DNA from 3 places in the Limnohabitans sp. TEGF002 genome. Region 2 is predicted to be linked to each of the others. Evidence: predicted binding sites of a transcription regulator. Region 2 holds the regulator's gene; each other region holds the start of a gene.
What was found. The regulator sigma-54, encoded in region 2, starts transcription at its own class of promoters, with help from an activator protein. The targets are predictions, from matches to a motif close to TGGCANGNAANCTGCTTT.
Positions count from the first base shown of each region.

Region 1 (4,887 bases), 340 kb from region 2:
CTTGGCGGCGGCTTTTTGCAGCAAGGTGGTGGCGCTGTCGTCCAGACGTGAATGGGTGTCGATGGCCTGACCTTGCAGCGCTGCGTTGGCGCAGCCCTGTCGGGCCAGGGCGCGTTCGCGGGCGGCCAGGCTCCTGGCTGCGATGGTCTCGGTGCTTTCGCCGGGTGGCGCGTTCAGCAGGTTTTGTGCAGGCAGGCTGGGCACTTCGATGTGCAGGTCGATCCGGTCCAGCAGAGGGCCACTCAGCTTGCTTTGGTAGCGGCTGACCTGGTCGGGTGAGCAGCGGCAGGTTCGCGTGGCACTGCCCAGGTAACCACATGGGCAGGGGTTCATGGCCGCGATCAGCTGAAAATGTGCTGGAAACTCGGCCCGCCTGGCGGCTCGCGCGATGGTGATGGTGCCGGTTTCCAGCGGCTCGCGCAGCGCTTCGAGCGCAGCACGCGGAAACTCGGGCAATTCGTCCAAAAACAGCACGCCATGGTGAGCCAGCGAAATTTCGCCAGGGCGCGGTGGCGAGCCTCCGCCCACCAAGGCCACCGCACTGGCCGAGTGATGGGGTTGGCCCGTGGGGCGCTGCGCCCAACGCGTCAAATCAAAACGCCCCGCCAAGCTGGCAATGGCCGCCGATTCCAGCGCGTCTTCGATCGACATGGGCGGCAGCAAGCCCGCAAAGCGCTGCGCCAACATGGATTTGCCTGAGCCCGGCGGCCCGACCATGAGCAAGGAGTGGCCCCCGGCAGCGGCGATCTCCAGCACGCGCTTGACGCCCGCTTGGCCTTTCACATCGGCCAAATCCGCGTACAGCGGTGGGGCGTTCGGGGTGCTGGATGCCATGCGGGCCCAGCCGTCACCGGGTTCGGGCGGGGCTTCGTTGGAGGGCGGCAAAAACTGCTGCACCACATCGAGCAGGTGGTGTGCCCGAAACACTTCGGCATCGGGCACCAGCGCGGCTTCTTCGGCGCTGCCCGGGGGCAGCACCAGCCGTGTGCGCACTTGCTGCTGGCGCAGCACCAGGCTCATGGCCAGCGCGCCGCGCACCGGGCGAAGCTCGCCAGACAAAGACAACTCGCCTGCAAATTCATAGCCCGCCAGCTTGCCCGCGTCGATTTGACCGCTGGCCGCCAAGATGCCCAGCGCAATCGGCAGGTCCAGCCGCCCGGAGTCTTTGGGCAGGTCTGCCGGGGCCAGGTTGACGGTGATGCGTTTGTTGTGTGGAAAGTCCAGCCCGCTGTTTTGCAAGGCCGAACGCACCCGTTCGCGGGCTTCCTTGACCTCGACATCGGCCAAGCCCACCAAGGTGAAGCTGGGCAAGCCATTGGCCAAATGCACCTCGACGGTGACTGAGGGCGCCTGCAAGCCGACCAAGGCGCGGCTATGCACCAAACTGAGACTCATATTCCCTCCCTGCCCCATGCTGGTGCATGGTGTGTGTTCCTGCACGCAGACCGAGCGCACCGAACTTGTTTGAATGCCATTCAATCACGCACAGAGTGAGAACGCACTGGTAAATGCCCTTGGAAGGGGTCTTTGGTGAAGGTTGGCACGCTCCCTGCTTGATGTATTCGTCTTTTCTTCACTTTTTGGAGTTCCTCATGAAAAAAATCCTCGTTCCTTCCCTCATCGCACTGGCGATCGGCTCCTTGACTTCTGTGGCTCAAGCTCAAACCGCTCCAGCTGCGCCTGAGAGCAGCCTGTCATTCAACGTGGGCGTGACCAGCGACTACCGTTACCGTGGCATTTCCCAGTCGCGTTTGCAGCCAGCGCTGCAAGGTGGTGTGGATTACGCAGACAAGAGTGGTTTTTATGTGGGTGCTTGGGGTTCCACGATCAAGTTCATCAAAGATTCCGGAGCTGCTAAAGGCAACGTCGAACTGGACTTGTATGGTGGTTACAAAGGTACTGCCGGAGCTGTTGCGTATGACGTCGGTTTCTTGCGTTATGAATACGTGGGCAACAAGCTTGGTGAAGTTACTGGGTTTGCAAACGCCAATACCAGTGAGGTGTATGGTGCTGCCACTTTCGGTTTGGTGACGGCCAAGTACTCACACTCACTCACCAACGTCTTTGGTACCCCGAACAGCAAAAACAGCTACTACCTCGACCTGAGTGCCGCATTTGACCTTGGCAATGGTTTTACTTTGGTGCCACACGTGGGCCGTCAGATGGTCAAGAACAATGATGCCGGTACATACACCGACTACGCCCTGACGCTGACCAAAGACTTGGGCAATGGCTTGACAGCCAGCGCTGCTCTTGTGGGCACTGATGCAGACAAGGTGTTTTACACCCTCAAAGACAAATTCAACGGCAAGTCCGGCGTGACAGTCGGCCTGAAATACGCCTTCTGATCTTCCTCAATTCCAACAAGGAGCCATCATGAAACTGGTGACCGCCATCATCAAACCCTTCAAGCTGGACGAAGTGCGTGAAGCACTGTCGGGCATCGGCGTGCAGGGCATCACCGTGACCGAAGTCAAAGGCTTCGGTCGTCAAAAGGGCCACACCGAGCTGTACCGTGGTGCGGAATACGTGGTGGACTTTTTGCCCAAAGTGAAGATCGAAGCTGCCGTGTCTGACGAGCTCGTCGAGCGCGTCATTGAAGCCGTCGAAGCCGGTGCACGCACCGGCAAGATCGGTGACGGCAAGATTTTTGTGTACGACCTCGAACAAGTGGTTCGCATCCGCACCGGTGAAACCGGCGCAGAAGCCCTTTGATAGACAAGAAAGAGAGTCGATCCATGAAAAAACTACTCGCTACCCTGGCCTTGGGCCTGAGTTTGGGTCTCGGTGTGTTCGGCACGGCATCCGTTGCCACCGCACAAACCGCTGCACCTGCTGCCGTGACGGCTCCTGCCGCAGAAGCCAAGCCGGCCGATGCAGCACCAGCACCTGCAGCGCCTGCTGCCGCAGCTCCCGCTGCGGCCGAGGCTGCGCCAGCGCTGGTGCCCAACAAGGGCGACATTGCCTGGATGATGGTTTCCACCATCTTGGTGATCTTGATGGTGATTCCGGGCCTGGCCCTGTTCTACGGCGGTTTGGTGCGCAGCAAAAACATGCTGTCGGTGCTGATGCAGGTCGTGGTAACCTTCTCGATGATCACTGTGCTGTGGTTCATCTACGGTTACAGCCTGGCCTTCACCGAGGGCAATGCTTTTATTGGTGGCTTTGACCGCCTGTTCATGAAAGGCATTTGGGACAACGCAGCGGGCACCTTCGCCAATGCGGCCACCTTCAGCAAGGGTGTGGTCATTCCTGAGATCACGTTCGCCGCCTTCCAGGCCACGTTTGCAGGCATCACTTGTGCACTGATCGTCGGCGCTTTTGCCGAGCGCATCAAGTTCACTGCTGTGCTGGCCTTCATGGTGTTGTGGTTCACCTTCAGCTACCTGCCTGTCGCGCACATGGTTTGGTTCTGGATGGGTCCTGACGCTTACACGGCCAAAGAAGTCGCTGACGAAATGACATCCAAAGCTGGTCTGATCTGGCAGTGGGGTGCACTGGACTTCGCGGGCGGTACTGTGGTGCACATCAACGCCGCTGTCGCAGGCTTGGTCGGTGCTTTCATGGTGGGCAAGCGCGTGGGTTACGGCCGTGAAGCCATGGCCCCTCACAGCCTGACTTTGACCATGGTGGGTGCGTCCTTGCTGTGGGTGGGTTGGTTCGGCTTCAACGCCGGATCGGCTCTGGAAGCCAACGGTTTCGCGGCGCTCGCCTTCATCAACACCTTGGTCGCGACAGCGGGTGCGGTGCTGGCCTGGTGCGTGGGTGAAGCGCTGATGCGTGGCAAAGCCTCCATGTTGGGAGCAGCTTCGGGTGCTGTGGCCGGTTTGGTCGCCATCACGCCAGCGGCTGGCAACGTGGGCATTGGCGGCGGTCTGGTGATCGGCATCGTGGCAGGCTTTGCTTGCCTGTGGGGTGTGAACGGCCTGAAAAAGATGCTCGGTGCTGACGACTCACTTGACGTGTTCGGTGTGCACGGTGTTGGCGGTATCGTTGGCGCCTTGTTGACCGGCGTGTTCAACTCGCCCGCTTTGGGTGGCCCGAGCGCCGTGGGTGACTGGGTCACGGTAGCGATGGTGGCACCTGATGCTTATTCGATCGCTTCGCAAGTGTGGATCCAAGCCAAAGCCGTGCTGCTGACCATCGTCTGGTCGGGCGTGGTCTCGGTGGTCGCCTTCAAGATCGTTGACCTGACCATTGGTCTGCGTGTCACCGAAGAAGAAGAGCGCGAAGGTCTGGACATTGCCTCGCACGGCGAGTCGGCCTACCACGGCTAAATGCCTGACACGCCAAGTTGAATGGCAAAGGGTGGCGCAAGCCACCCCCTCATCAGCCCGCAGCGCTCAGGTTCTGCGGGCTGTTTCTTTTTAGCGGTTTGAAGTCGGGCCTCGGGCACAATGGTTTTCATGCACGCACCTGTCTTGTTGACACCTTCTTGGACCGCCATCACCACCGAGCCCGATGGCTTGGGCGAGTCGCCGTTTTGGCACCTGCAGGAGCAGCGCCTGTATTGGGTGGACATCCCCGGGCGGCGCATCGCGCGTGTGGCGGTGCAAGGCCTGCAGGCCCAAGGGCCGGTGGAGTATTGGCCCTTGACGCAAGAGCCGGGTTGCATCGCGCCGGTGCAAGGCGGCGGATTGATCATGGCCTTGCGCGATGGCATTTACCTTTCACGCGAGTGGGGTGGCCCCTTACGTCTGCTGGCGGCCGCGCCGTATGACACGAGCAAGCAACGATTCAACGATGGCAAATGCGATGCCCAAGGCCGATTTTGGGCGGGCAGCCTGTACGAACCCAAAGACCAGTCATTGGGCGTGCTTTACATGTTGGATGACCAAGGGCTGCACGCCATGGTTGGCGGCGAGAAGGACGGTGTGAACCATGGCG
Region 1 covers NZ_AP029224.1:193,330-198,216, reverse strand. The annotation lists gene ACZ5SR_RS01070 (YifB family Mg chelatase-like AAA ATPase) at 1-1,395, opposite strand, end outside; gene ACZ5SR_RS01065 (TorF family putative porin) at 1,593-2,348, shown strand; gene glnK (P-II family nitrogen regulator) at 2,377-2,715, shown strand; gene ACZ5SR_RS01055 (ammonium transporter) at 2,739-4,277, shown strand; gene ACZ5SR_RS01050 (SMP-30/gluconolactonase/LRE family protein) at 4,407-4,887, shown strand, end outside.
Region 1: a site for sigma-54 is predicted at 1,539-1,556, ahead of ACZ5SR_RS01065 (TorF family putative porin). Genes of this name have one in related genera too.

Region 2 (4,887 bases):
AGCTTTGCCCAATGGGCCAAAACTGCCCCGAAAGACGTTGTGGTGCGCCGAATGCCCGTGTCTTTCCGTGACGACTTTGCCCCCCAGCAGCGCCTGTATTTCACGATTGAGACCATGAACTTGATGGAAACGCTGCACCCCAAGGTGTTTGCCGCGATCCATGTCGAGAAGTTGATGCTCAACACCGACGCCAGCGTTTTGGCCTGGGCAGAAAAGCAGGGCGTGGACAAAGTCAAGTTCAACGAGGTTTACAAATCTTTTGGCGTGGCCTCGAAGCTCAAGCGGGCGGTGCAACTTCAAAACGATTTCAAGGTCGAAGGCGTACCCTCCTTGGGTGTGGCTGGGCGTTACTACATCGATGGCACCTTGGCAGGCAGCATGGACCGCGCCCTCAAAGTCGCGGAATCCCTGGTCGCCCAGTCACGCAACAACCCAGGCAAAACGGCTCCAGCCAAAAAACAAAGCTGAGGCCACAGGCCCACAACGGGGTCCTGCCGTAGAACCAGCCCGCCAGACCCCGGTCTGAGCGGGTTTTTTTATGCCACAAGCCCTCGCCCGACGCCGATACGCCCTGGCTTACGCCTACAATCAAAATCCGTTCTCAGCAAGATTCATGCCCCAAATGAAAACCCTCCGCATCATCGGCCTCCTCGCCTCAGGGTTGAGCTTGTTCAGCATGCCTGCTTGGGCAGAGAAAGCCGACAGGGACAAACCCATGCTCATCGAGGCCGACGCCATGCGCCACGATGAGAGCAAATTGCTCACCATCTTCACGGGCCAAGTGGTGGCCTTCAAAGGCACGATGGTGCTGCGCGGCGCACGCATGGAAGTGCAACAAGACAAAGAAGGCCAACAAATCGCACACGTCTGGGCTGCCCCCAATGAGCGGGTGTTCTTCCGCCAAAAGCGTGAAGGGGTGGACGAATTCACCGAAGGTGAAGGCGAAATGGCCATCTACGACAGCCAAGCCGATGTGGTCACCTTGATCCAGCGGGCCGAGGTGCGAATTTTGCGTGGCACGGTGCTGGCCGATCAGATCAACGGCCAGAAGATCGTGTTCAACAACACCACCGAAGTGATGACCGTGGACCGCCCCGCCGCTGGCGGCAAAGCCACCGACCCACGCGACCAACGTGTGCGCGCAGTGCTCACGCCCAGAAAAACCAACCCAGCCGCCACGCCAGTTGCACCGTCAACACCCATCCCAGCACTGCGGGTCAGCCCTGGCACCCGTGAGGGCACCAAGCCATGAGCGAGCCTGTGGTCACCAGTCGGCTGGAAGCCCACCACCTGCAAAAAGCCTATGGCAGCCGCAAAGTGGTGCATGACGTGTCGGTGCAAGTGGACAAAGGCGAAGTCGTTGGTCTGCTCGGCCCCAACGGCGCAGGCAAAACCACCTCGTTTTACATGATCGTGGGCCTGGTGCGGGCCGATGGCGGGCAGATCCTGATCGACGGCGAAGACGTCACACGCATGCCCATCCACAAGCGCTCGCGCATGGGCTTGTCATACCTGCCACAAGAAGCCTCCATCTTTCGCAAGCTGACGGTGGCCGAGAACGTGCGCGCCATTTTGGAGCTGCAAACCAACGACCAGGGCCAAGGCTTGTCGTCTGCCGACATCGAAAAACACCTGACCGAATTGCTGGGCGATTTGCGTGTCGACCACCTGCGGGACTCGCCTGCGGTGGCGCTGTCGGGTGGTGAACGCCGCCGCGTGGAGATTGCCCGCGCCTTGGCCACCAACCCGCGCTTCATTTTGTTGGACGAACCCTTTGCCGGTATCGACCCGATTGCCGTGATCGAGATTCAGCGCATCATTGCCTTCCTCAAACAGCGTGGCATTGGCGTGCTCATCACCGACCACAACGTGCGCGAAACCCTGGGCATTTGCGACCACGCCTACATCATCAGCGAAGGTCGCGTGCTGGCTGAGGGCACGCCCGACGAGATCGTGACCAACGCCGATGTGCGCCGGGTGTACCTGGGCGAACACTTCAGGATGTGATGAACACCCCACGCGTCCACAACCAGAGCGCACAGCCATGAAACCCGGCCTGTCGCTTCGCATGTCCCAGCACCTGGCGCTCACGCCCCAGTTGCAACAATCGATCCGCCTGCTGCAGCTGTCTACGCTGGAGCTGTCGCAAGAGGTCGACCAAATGCTGGACGACAACCCGTTTCTGGAGCGCGCCGAAGAAGAAGCCACGGCCGAAGCCTTTGGCCTGGACCAGGCCGACACCCACGTCAGCTTGGGAGACCGGGTGAGTGAAAGCGCCAGCACAGCCAGCAGCAGCGACGACAGCGCCAGCGAAACCCGCGACGAAGCCGTGACCGATGTGGCCGAGAGCTGGGACGGCGACGGCAGCGTGGACATGCGCCCCGACGACAGCGAGTGGGGTGGCGACGCCACACCACGACAAAACAACGGCGAGGAAACCGCCGACGCGATTGACCTGGCCCGCAGCAGCGGGTCCCTGACCGACTTTTTGCACCGCCAGGCCTTGTCGCTGCGCCTGTCCGAAGTGGACCGCGCCGCACTGCGCTTTCTGATCGAGTCGCTCAACGACGACGGCTACCTGACCGACACCCTGCCCGAGTTGGCGGCCAGCTTGGCGGGCAGCGACGACTACGAACAGATCGACGAGCTGGTGCACCGTTTCACCGTGGCACTGGGCTTGCTGCAGTCGCTCGAACCCGTGGGCGTGGGCGCGCGCGACTTGGCCGAATGCCTGCGCATCCAAGTCAAGGCCTGGCTCAAAGACGACCCTCAAGATGAAGTGGCCCAAGCAGCGCTGGCCGTTTGCGCGCAGCCACTGGAAATGTTGGCCAAGCGCGATTACAAGCGTTTGGCGGCGGCCTGCGGCCTGAGCGAAGCCGTGGTCAAAAGCGCGATCCCCTTCATCGCCCGGCTCGAGCCCAAACCCGGTCGCCCCTTTGTGCAGGCCGAGCAAAACATCATCATTCCCGATGTGTTGGTGGTCAACACCAGCAAGACGGCCACGCCCAAATTCCGCATCCAGCTCAACCCCGATGTCATGCCCAAGCTGCGCGTACACGACATCTATGCCAACGCTTTGCGCGGCGGCAAGGGCGACAACCATGCGGGTCTTCAGCAGCGCCTGCAAGAAGCACGCTGGTTCATCAAGAACATCCAACAGCGCTTTGACACCATCTTGCGCGTGTCCACCGCCATTGTGGAGCGGCAAAAGAACTTCTTGACGCACGGCGAGCTGGCCATGCGCCCGCTGGTGCTGCGCGAGATCGCCGACGAGCTGGGCATGCACGAGTCCACCATCAGCCGTGTGACCACGGCCAAGTACATGTCCACGCCGCAAGGCACGTTTGAGCTGAAGTATTTCTTTGGCTCGGGCCTGGGCACCGACAGCGGCAGCGCGGCATCCAGCACCGCCGTGCGGGCGCTCATCAAGCAGTTTGTCGCGGCCGAAAAACCCGCCAAGCCCCTGTCAGACAACCAGATTTCCGAGATGCTGAAAGAACAAGGCATCGACTGCGCACGTCGCACGGTGGCCAAGTACCGTGAAGCCCTGAAGATCGCGCCTGCGAACCTGCGCAAAACCCTTTGAGAGTATTTGAGTGAATTCATTGAACCTGTTCATGCCTTGCGCCGCGGGCGTTGAAGGCTTTTTGGCCGACGAGGTGCACGCCATCACCGGCCTGACGGGCCACGACCTGCTGACCGGACGCGGTGGTGTGATGGCCCGCGCCTCCTGGCGCGATGCCATGCGCATCAACCTGCACAGCCGCCTGACGCAGCGTGTGCTGGTGCAACTGTCGGTCACCGACTACCGCAACGAAAACGACCTCTACAACGCGGCCAGCGACGTGGCTTGGGAAATCTGGTTCACCCCCAAGCAAACTTTCAAGATCGACATCACGGCGCAGCACAGCCCGCTGACCAGCCTGAACTTTGCGGCCCTCAAGATCAAAGACGCGGTGGCCGACCGCTTTCGCGCCAAACGCGGTGAGCGCCCCAGCGTCGACACCAGCTGGCCCGACGTGCGCATCTACGCACACCTGACGCCCGAAACGGCCACGCTCTACATCGACACCTCGGGCGAACCTTTGTTCAAGCGCGGCTGGCGTACCGACAAAGGCGACGCGCCTTTGAAGGAAACATTGGCTGCCGCCATGATCGCGGCCAGTGGCTGGGACGCCACAGTCCCCCTGTACGACCCCTGCTGCGGCAGCGGCACCATCCCGATCGAAGCGGCGCAAATCGCTTGTGGCATCGCCCCCGGTTTGCAGCGGCGGTTTGGCTTTGAGAAATTGCTGCCCTTCCAAAACCACGTCTGGCAAGGCCTGATCGAAGAAGCACGCGATAACGAACACGAACCCACCGCGCCAGTCTTCGGCAGCGATGTGGCCTTCCGCATGGTCGACTTTGCCGAGCGCAACGCCGAACGCGCAGGTGTGTCGGGCGTGATCGAGTTCCGGGGCGGTGACGCGCTTCAACGCATGCCGCCCAGCGAAACACCCGGCGTGATGCTGCTCAACCCGCCTTATGGCGAGCGCATTGCGGCGGCGGGTGTGGCGGGGCGTGGGCGTGACAGTTTCCAACCGGGAGCTCTGGCCAACGCGCGCGCGTCTGAACAAAGCCACCACCGCGAAACCGCACAGACCGATGACGGCGGCGACTTCTTTGCCCAACTGGCCAGCCACTGGAAGAAAAACTACAGCGGCTGGAGCGCCTGGATGCTCACGCCCGACCTGAAGCTGCCCAGCAAGATGCGCCTCAAAGAATCGCGCCGCGTGCCCATGTGGAACGGCCCCATTGAATGCCGCTTGTTCCGCTTTGACATGATCAAAGGCAGCTTGAAACGCAATGCAGCCCCCAACGCCGACACACCGGGGGCTGACGAAACGC
Region 2 covers NZ_AP029224.1:3,029,359-3,034,245, forward strand. The annotation lists gene ACZ5SR_RS15190 (thiol:disulfide interchange protein DsbA/DsbL) at 1-468, shown strand, start outside; gene lptA (lipopolysaccharide transport periplasmic protein LptA) at 623-1,252, shown strand; gene lptB (LPS export ABC transporter ATP-binding protein) at 1,249-2,007, shown strand; gene ACZ5SR_RS15205 (RNA polymerase factor sigma-54) at 2,045-3,586, shown strand; gene ACZ5SR_RS15210 (THUMP domain-containing class I SAM-dependent RNA methyltransferase) at 3,597-4,887, shown strand, end outside.

Region 3 (4,887 bases), 400 kb from region 2:
TTTTGGACCGCAGGGTCTTGCTCTTGGCTCAGTTGCTGGTTCAAAAGCAGCAGCGTCTCAGGTTGCTGGCTGTCCGCCAACTCGCGGGCGGCCAGCGATCGATCGTTTGCATCCTCACTGCTCAGCCGTGCCGCTGCGCGGGCTTGGCGCACCAAGCTTTGCACTGTGGGGTCTTTTTCAGCCGCCAAAGCCTTGTCGAGCAAGGGGGCGCGGCTGGCATCGGGTTCTTTGAGCAGCGACAAAGCAGCTTGCCTGCGCAGCTTCACATCGGGGCTGAACAACTTCAAAGCCGCCAGGGCCGTGTCGATTTCGCCCCGCAGGCGGTTGTTCAGCATCACATCTTCGGCGTCTGGCGGCACAGCAACCGCTTGTCCGGACACGGGATCCAGGCCTTGCCCATCGCGCACCACGACCACCTGATCGCCCACCATTTTGACCACGTCATCGGCCAGTGCTTGCAGATAGGCGGCGGTTTTTTCACTGCCTTGAGCCACCGCTTTGGAGATGGCCTCTACGCGGGCATCGCTCTCGCCCACGGCCATCCTTCTGGCTTCGTCCATCGTCAGGGCTTGCGCGGCCGACAGGCCCCACATGGCGCTGGCCATCCACGCCGCTTTCAACATCCATCGTTTCATCTTGCTCACTTTCGGGTCTGGCCACCGACCATGTCGGGGCTCAAGCCGCCGACCTGCCTGATGACCAGGCAGGTCGGCGCTTCAGCTGCGACAAGCATTCACACTTTCAAACCATCACTTCTTGACTGGCTCGTCAGGCTTGACGTCGTTGCCAGGGATGTAGGGGCTCCAAGGCTTGGCCTTGACGGGGCCGGGTGTTTTCCAGACCACGTTGAACTGGCCGTCGGCCTTGATCTCGCCAATGAACACCGACTTGTGCAGGTGGTGGTTTTTCTCATCCATCTTGCTGGTGATGCCGCTCGGTGCCTTGAAAGTCTGGCCCGCCATGGCTGCAATCACTTTGTCGGTGTCGGTGGTCTTGGCTTTTTCAACCGCTTGCTTCCACATGTTGATGCCGATGTAAGTCGCTTCCATCGGGTCGTTGGTCAGAGGCTTGTCTTTGTGACCAGCGATGTTCTTGGCCTTGGCATAGGCCGCCCACTTTTTGGTGAACTCGTCGTTGGCGGGGTTCTTGATGGACATGAAGTAGTTCCATGCGGCCAGGTGACCGACCAAAGGCTTGGTGTCGACGCCGCGCAGTTCTTCTTCACCCACCGAGAAAGCCACCACAGGCACGTCTTTGGCCTTCAAACCCGCATTGCCCAGTTCTTTGTAGAAAGGCACGTTGGAGTCACCGTTGATGGTGGACACCACAGCGGTCTTGCCACCGGCAGAAAATTTCTTCACATCGGCCACGATGGTTTGGTAATCGCTGTGACCAAACGGGGTGTACTTTTCGTCGATGTCTTTGTCAGCCACGCCTTTGCTTTTCAGGTAAGCGCGCAGAATTTTGTTGGTGGTACGGGGATACACGTAGTCGGTGCCCAGCAAGACCCAACGCTTGGCGCTGCCGCCTTCTTTGCTCATCAGGTAATCCACAGCAGGGATGGCCTGCTGGTTGGGTGCAGCGCCGGTGTAGAACACATTTTTGGACAGCTCTTCACCTTCGTATTGCACGGGGTAGAACAGCAGGCCGTTCATTTCTTCGACGACGGGCAACACCGATTTGCGCGACACCGAAGTCCAGCAACCGAAGATCACCGAGACTTTGTCTTGGCCGAGCAGCTGCTTGGTTTTTTCTGCGAACAAAGGCCAGTTGGAGGCCGGGTCCACGATCACGGGCTCGAGCTTTTTGCCGAGCACGCCGCCCTTGGCGTTGATTTCGTCGATGGCCATGAGCACGGTGTCTTTGAGCACCGTCTCGGAAATCGCCATGGTGCCGGACAAGCTGTGCAGCACGCCCACTTTGATGGTGTTGCCCGCTTGCGCTTGGGCTTGGGTTGCAAAGCTCAGGCTGCCAGCCACGAGGGCGGCTGCGGTCGCAAGGGCTTTGAGGTTGCCACGGCGGTTCATCATGAGATCACTCCAATCAGGAAGGTAGGTTGTTCAAACACGCGCAGATTTGCTGCGCTGCAACACCATCAGCAATCACCGTGCCAGCTCAAAACCATGTCGGATGCACCAAGTGTTGGCATGGGTTTTCCATAGAAAAGCGAGACCCCCTATAAAGGCACGCTCTTTGCTTGTGTTGTGGCATCTGATGCACCAAACCACTCACCACGCACCAATATGGAACTCACCCCCCGCGAAAAAGACAAGCTGCTGATCTTCACAGCAGGCCTTTTGGCCGAACGCCGCAAAGCCCGTGGTCTCAAGCTCAACTACCCCGAAGCCATCGCGCTGATCAGCGCTGCGGTCATGGAAGGCGCACGGGATGGGAAGACCGTGGCGCAACTGATGAGCGAAGGGCGCACCGTCTTGACGCGTGCCGACGTGATGGACGGGATCGCCGAAATGATCCCGGACATCCAGGTCGAAGCCACATTCCCCGATGGCACCAAATTGGTGACCGTGCACCAACCCATCGTCTGACCCAGACAGGAGAAACTCATGAAAAAAATCAGTTTGATGCTCGTCTCTGCCATCGGTACTGCAGCCCTCGCGCACGATGGCCACGGCTTGGGTGGCAGCACCCATTGGCACGCGAGCGATGCGCTCGGTTTTGTGATCGCTGCCGCCTTGGTGGCCGTCGCTGTGTACTTTGGCAAAAAGTGAGCTGCCCATGATCCCCGGTGAATTTTTGATCGACCCCGGCCAACATGCCTTGAACGTGGGCCGCCGCACCTGCACGCTGGTGGTGCAAAACGCCAGCGACCGCCCCATTCAAGTGGGCTCGCATTACCACTTTGCCGAGACCAACGCGGGCTTGCGCTTTGACCGCGCTGCCGCACAAGGCATGCGCCTGAACATCGCTTCGGGCATGGCCGTGCGCTTTGAGCCGGGCCAACAACGCACGGTGGAGTTGGTGGACTATGCGGGCGACCGTGTGGTGTACGGCTTTCGGGGTCTGACCCACGGCGCACTCGACGCGCGCACAACACAAGGCAACTGACATGGCCCACATCGACAAACGCGCTTATGCCGAAACCTTTGGCCCCACCGTGGGCGACCGCGTGCGCTTGGCCGACACGGCCTTGGTCATTGAGGTGGAAAAAGATTTCACGCTGCAGGCGGGCAGCTATGGTGAAGAGGTCAAATTCGGTGGTGGCAAAACCATCCGCGATGGCATGGCACAGTCACAACGCACCAACGCCGAGGGTGCGATGGATTGCGTGCTCACCAACGCCCTCATCATCGACCACTGGGGCATCGTCAAAGCCGACATCGGTTTGCGCGGCAACCGCATCGCAGCCATCGGTAAAGCGGGCAACCCGGACACACAGCCTGGGGTGGACATCGTCATTGGCCCCGGCACCGAGATCATCAGCTGCGAAGGCCTGATCGTGACCGCGGGCGGCATCGACTGCCACATCCACTTCATCTGCCCCCAGCAAATTGACGAGGCCCTGACCAGTGGCGTGACCACCATGATGGGTGGCGGCACGGGCCCCGCCACCGGCACCTTTGCCACCACCTGCACACCCGGCCCCTTCAACATCGAGCGCATGCTGCAAGCGGCCGACGCCTTTCCGATGAACCTGGGCTTTTTTGGCAAGGGCAACGCCAGCTTGCCTGCCGCCTTGCACGAGCAAATCAACGCGGGCGTGATCGGGCTGAAGCTGCATGAAGACTGGGGCAGCACCCCATCGGCCATCAGCAATTGTCTGGACGTGGCCGACGAAGCGGACATCCAGGTGGCCCTGCATTCGGACACGCTCAATGAGTCGGGCTATGTGGAAAACACCATCGAAGCCACCAAAGGACGCGGCCTGTGCGCCTTTCACACCGAGGGCGCGGGGGGCGGACATGCGCCCGACATCCTGAAGGTGGTGGGCCAGGCGAACTTTTTGCCCAGCTCGACCAACCCGACCATGCCCTTCACCCACAACACGCTCGATGAGCATGTGGACATGCTGATGGTCTGCCACCACTTGGATGCCAGCATCGCTGAAGACCTGGCCTTTGCAGAAAGCCGCATCCGCAAGGAAACCATTGCGGCCGAGGACATCCTGCACGACCTGGGCGCCATCAGCATGATGAGCAGCGACAGCCAAGCCATGGGCCGGGTGGGCGAGGTCATCATCCGCACTTGGCAGACGGCGCACAAAATGAAGCAGCAGCGCGGCAGCCTGCCCGGCGACACCGACCGCCACGACAACGCCCGCGTCAAGCGCTACATCGCCAAATACACCATCAACCCCGCGATTTCGCACGGCATCAGCCACGATGTGGGCAGCATCGAAGTGGGCAAGTGGGCCGACCTGGTCATCTGGAAACCCGCCTTTTTTGGCGTCAAGCCATCGCTGGTGCTCAAGGGCGGCTTCATCGCGCTGGCGGCCATGGGCGACCCCAATGCGTCCATCCCCACGCCGCAGCCGGTGCACTACCGCCCCATGTTCGGCAGCTTTGGCGGCGCGCTCACGCGCAGTGCGCTGACCTTCGTTTCCAACGCAGGATTGAAAGCGGGCATTGGTGAGCGTTTCGGCTTGCAAAAACCTTTGTCCGTGGCGCACAACATCCGGGGCGTGCGCAAGCAACACATGGTCCACAATGCCTACCTGCCCCACATGGAGGTGGACCCCCAAACCTATGCGGTGCGTGCCGACGGGCAGTTGCTGGTGTGCGAACCCGCCACCAGCCTGCCCATGACCCAACGCTACTTTTTGTTCTAAAGGCCCATGTCCGCTCTGCTCATATGCTCCAAACTCATGCCACAAGGCCGTGGCCTGGCCCGCGTGCTGATCCAACGCGCCACCAGCATCACCCTTGACTG
Region 3 covers NZ_AP029224.1:2,633,412-2,638,298, forward strand. The annotation lists gene urtB (urea ABC transporter permease subunit UrtB) at 1-635, opposite strand, end outside; gene urtA (urea ABC transporter substrate-binding protein) at 750-2,027, opposite strand; gene ureA (urease subunit gamma) at 2,244-2,546, shown strand; gene ACZ5SR_RS13105 (hypothetical protein) at 2,565-2,729, shown strand; gene ACZ5SR_RS13110 (urease subunit beta) at 2,737-3,066, shown strand; gene ureC (urease subunit alpha) at 3,068-4,786, shown strand; gene ureE (urease accessory protein UreE) at 4,802-4,887, shown strand, end outside.
Region 3: a site for sigma-54 is predicted at 2,096-2,113, ahead of urtA (urea ABC transporter substrate-binding protein). Genes of this name have one in related genera too.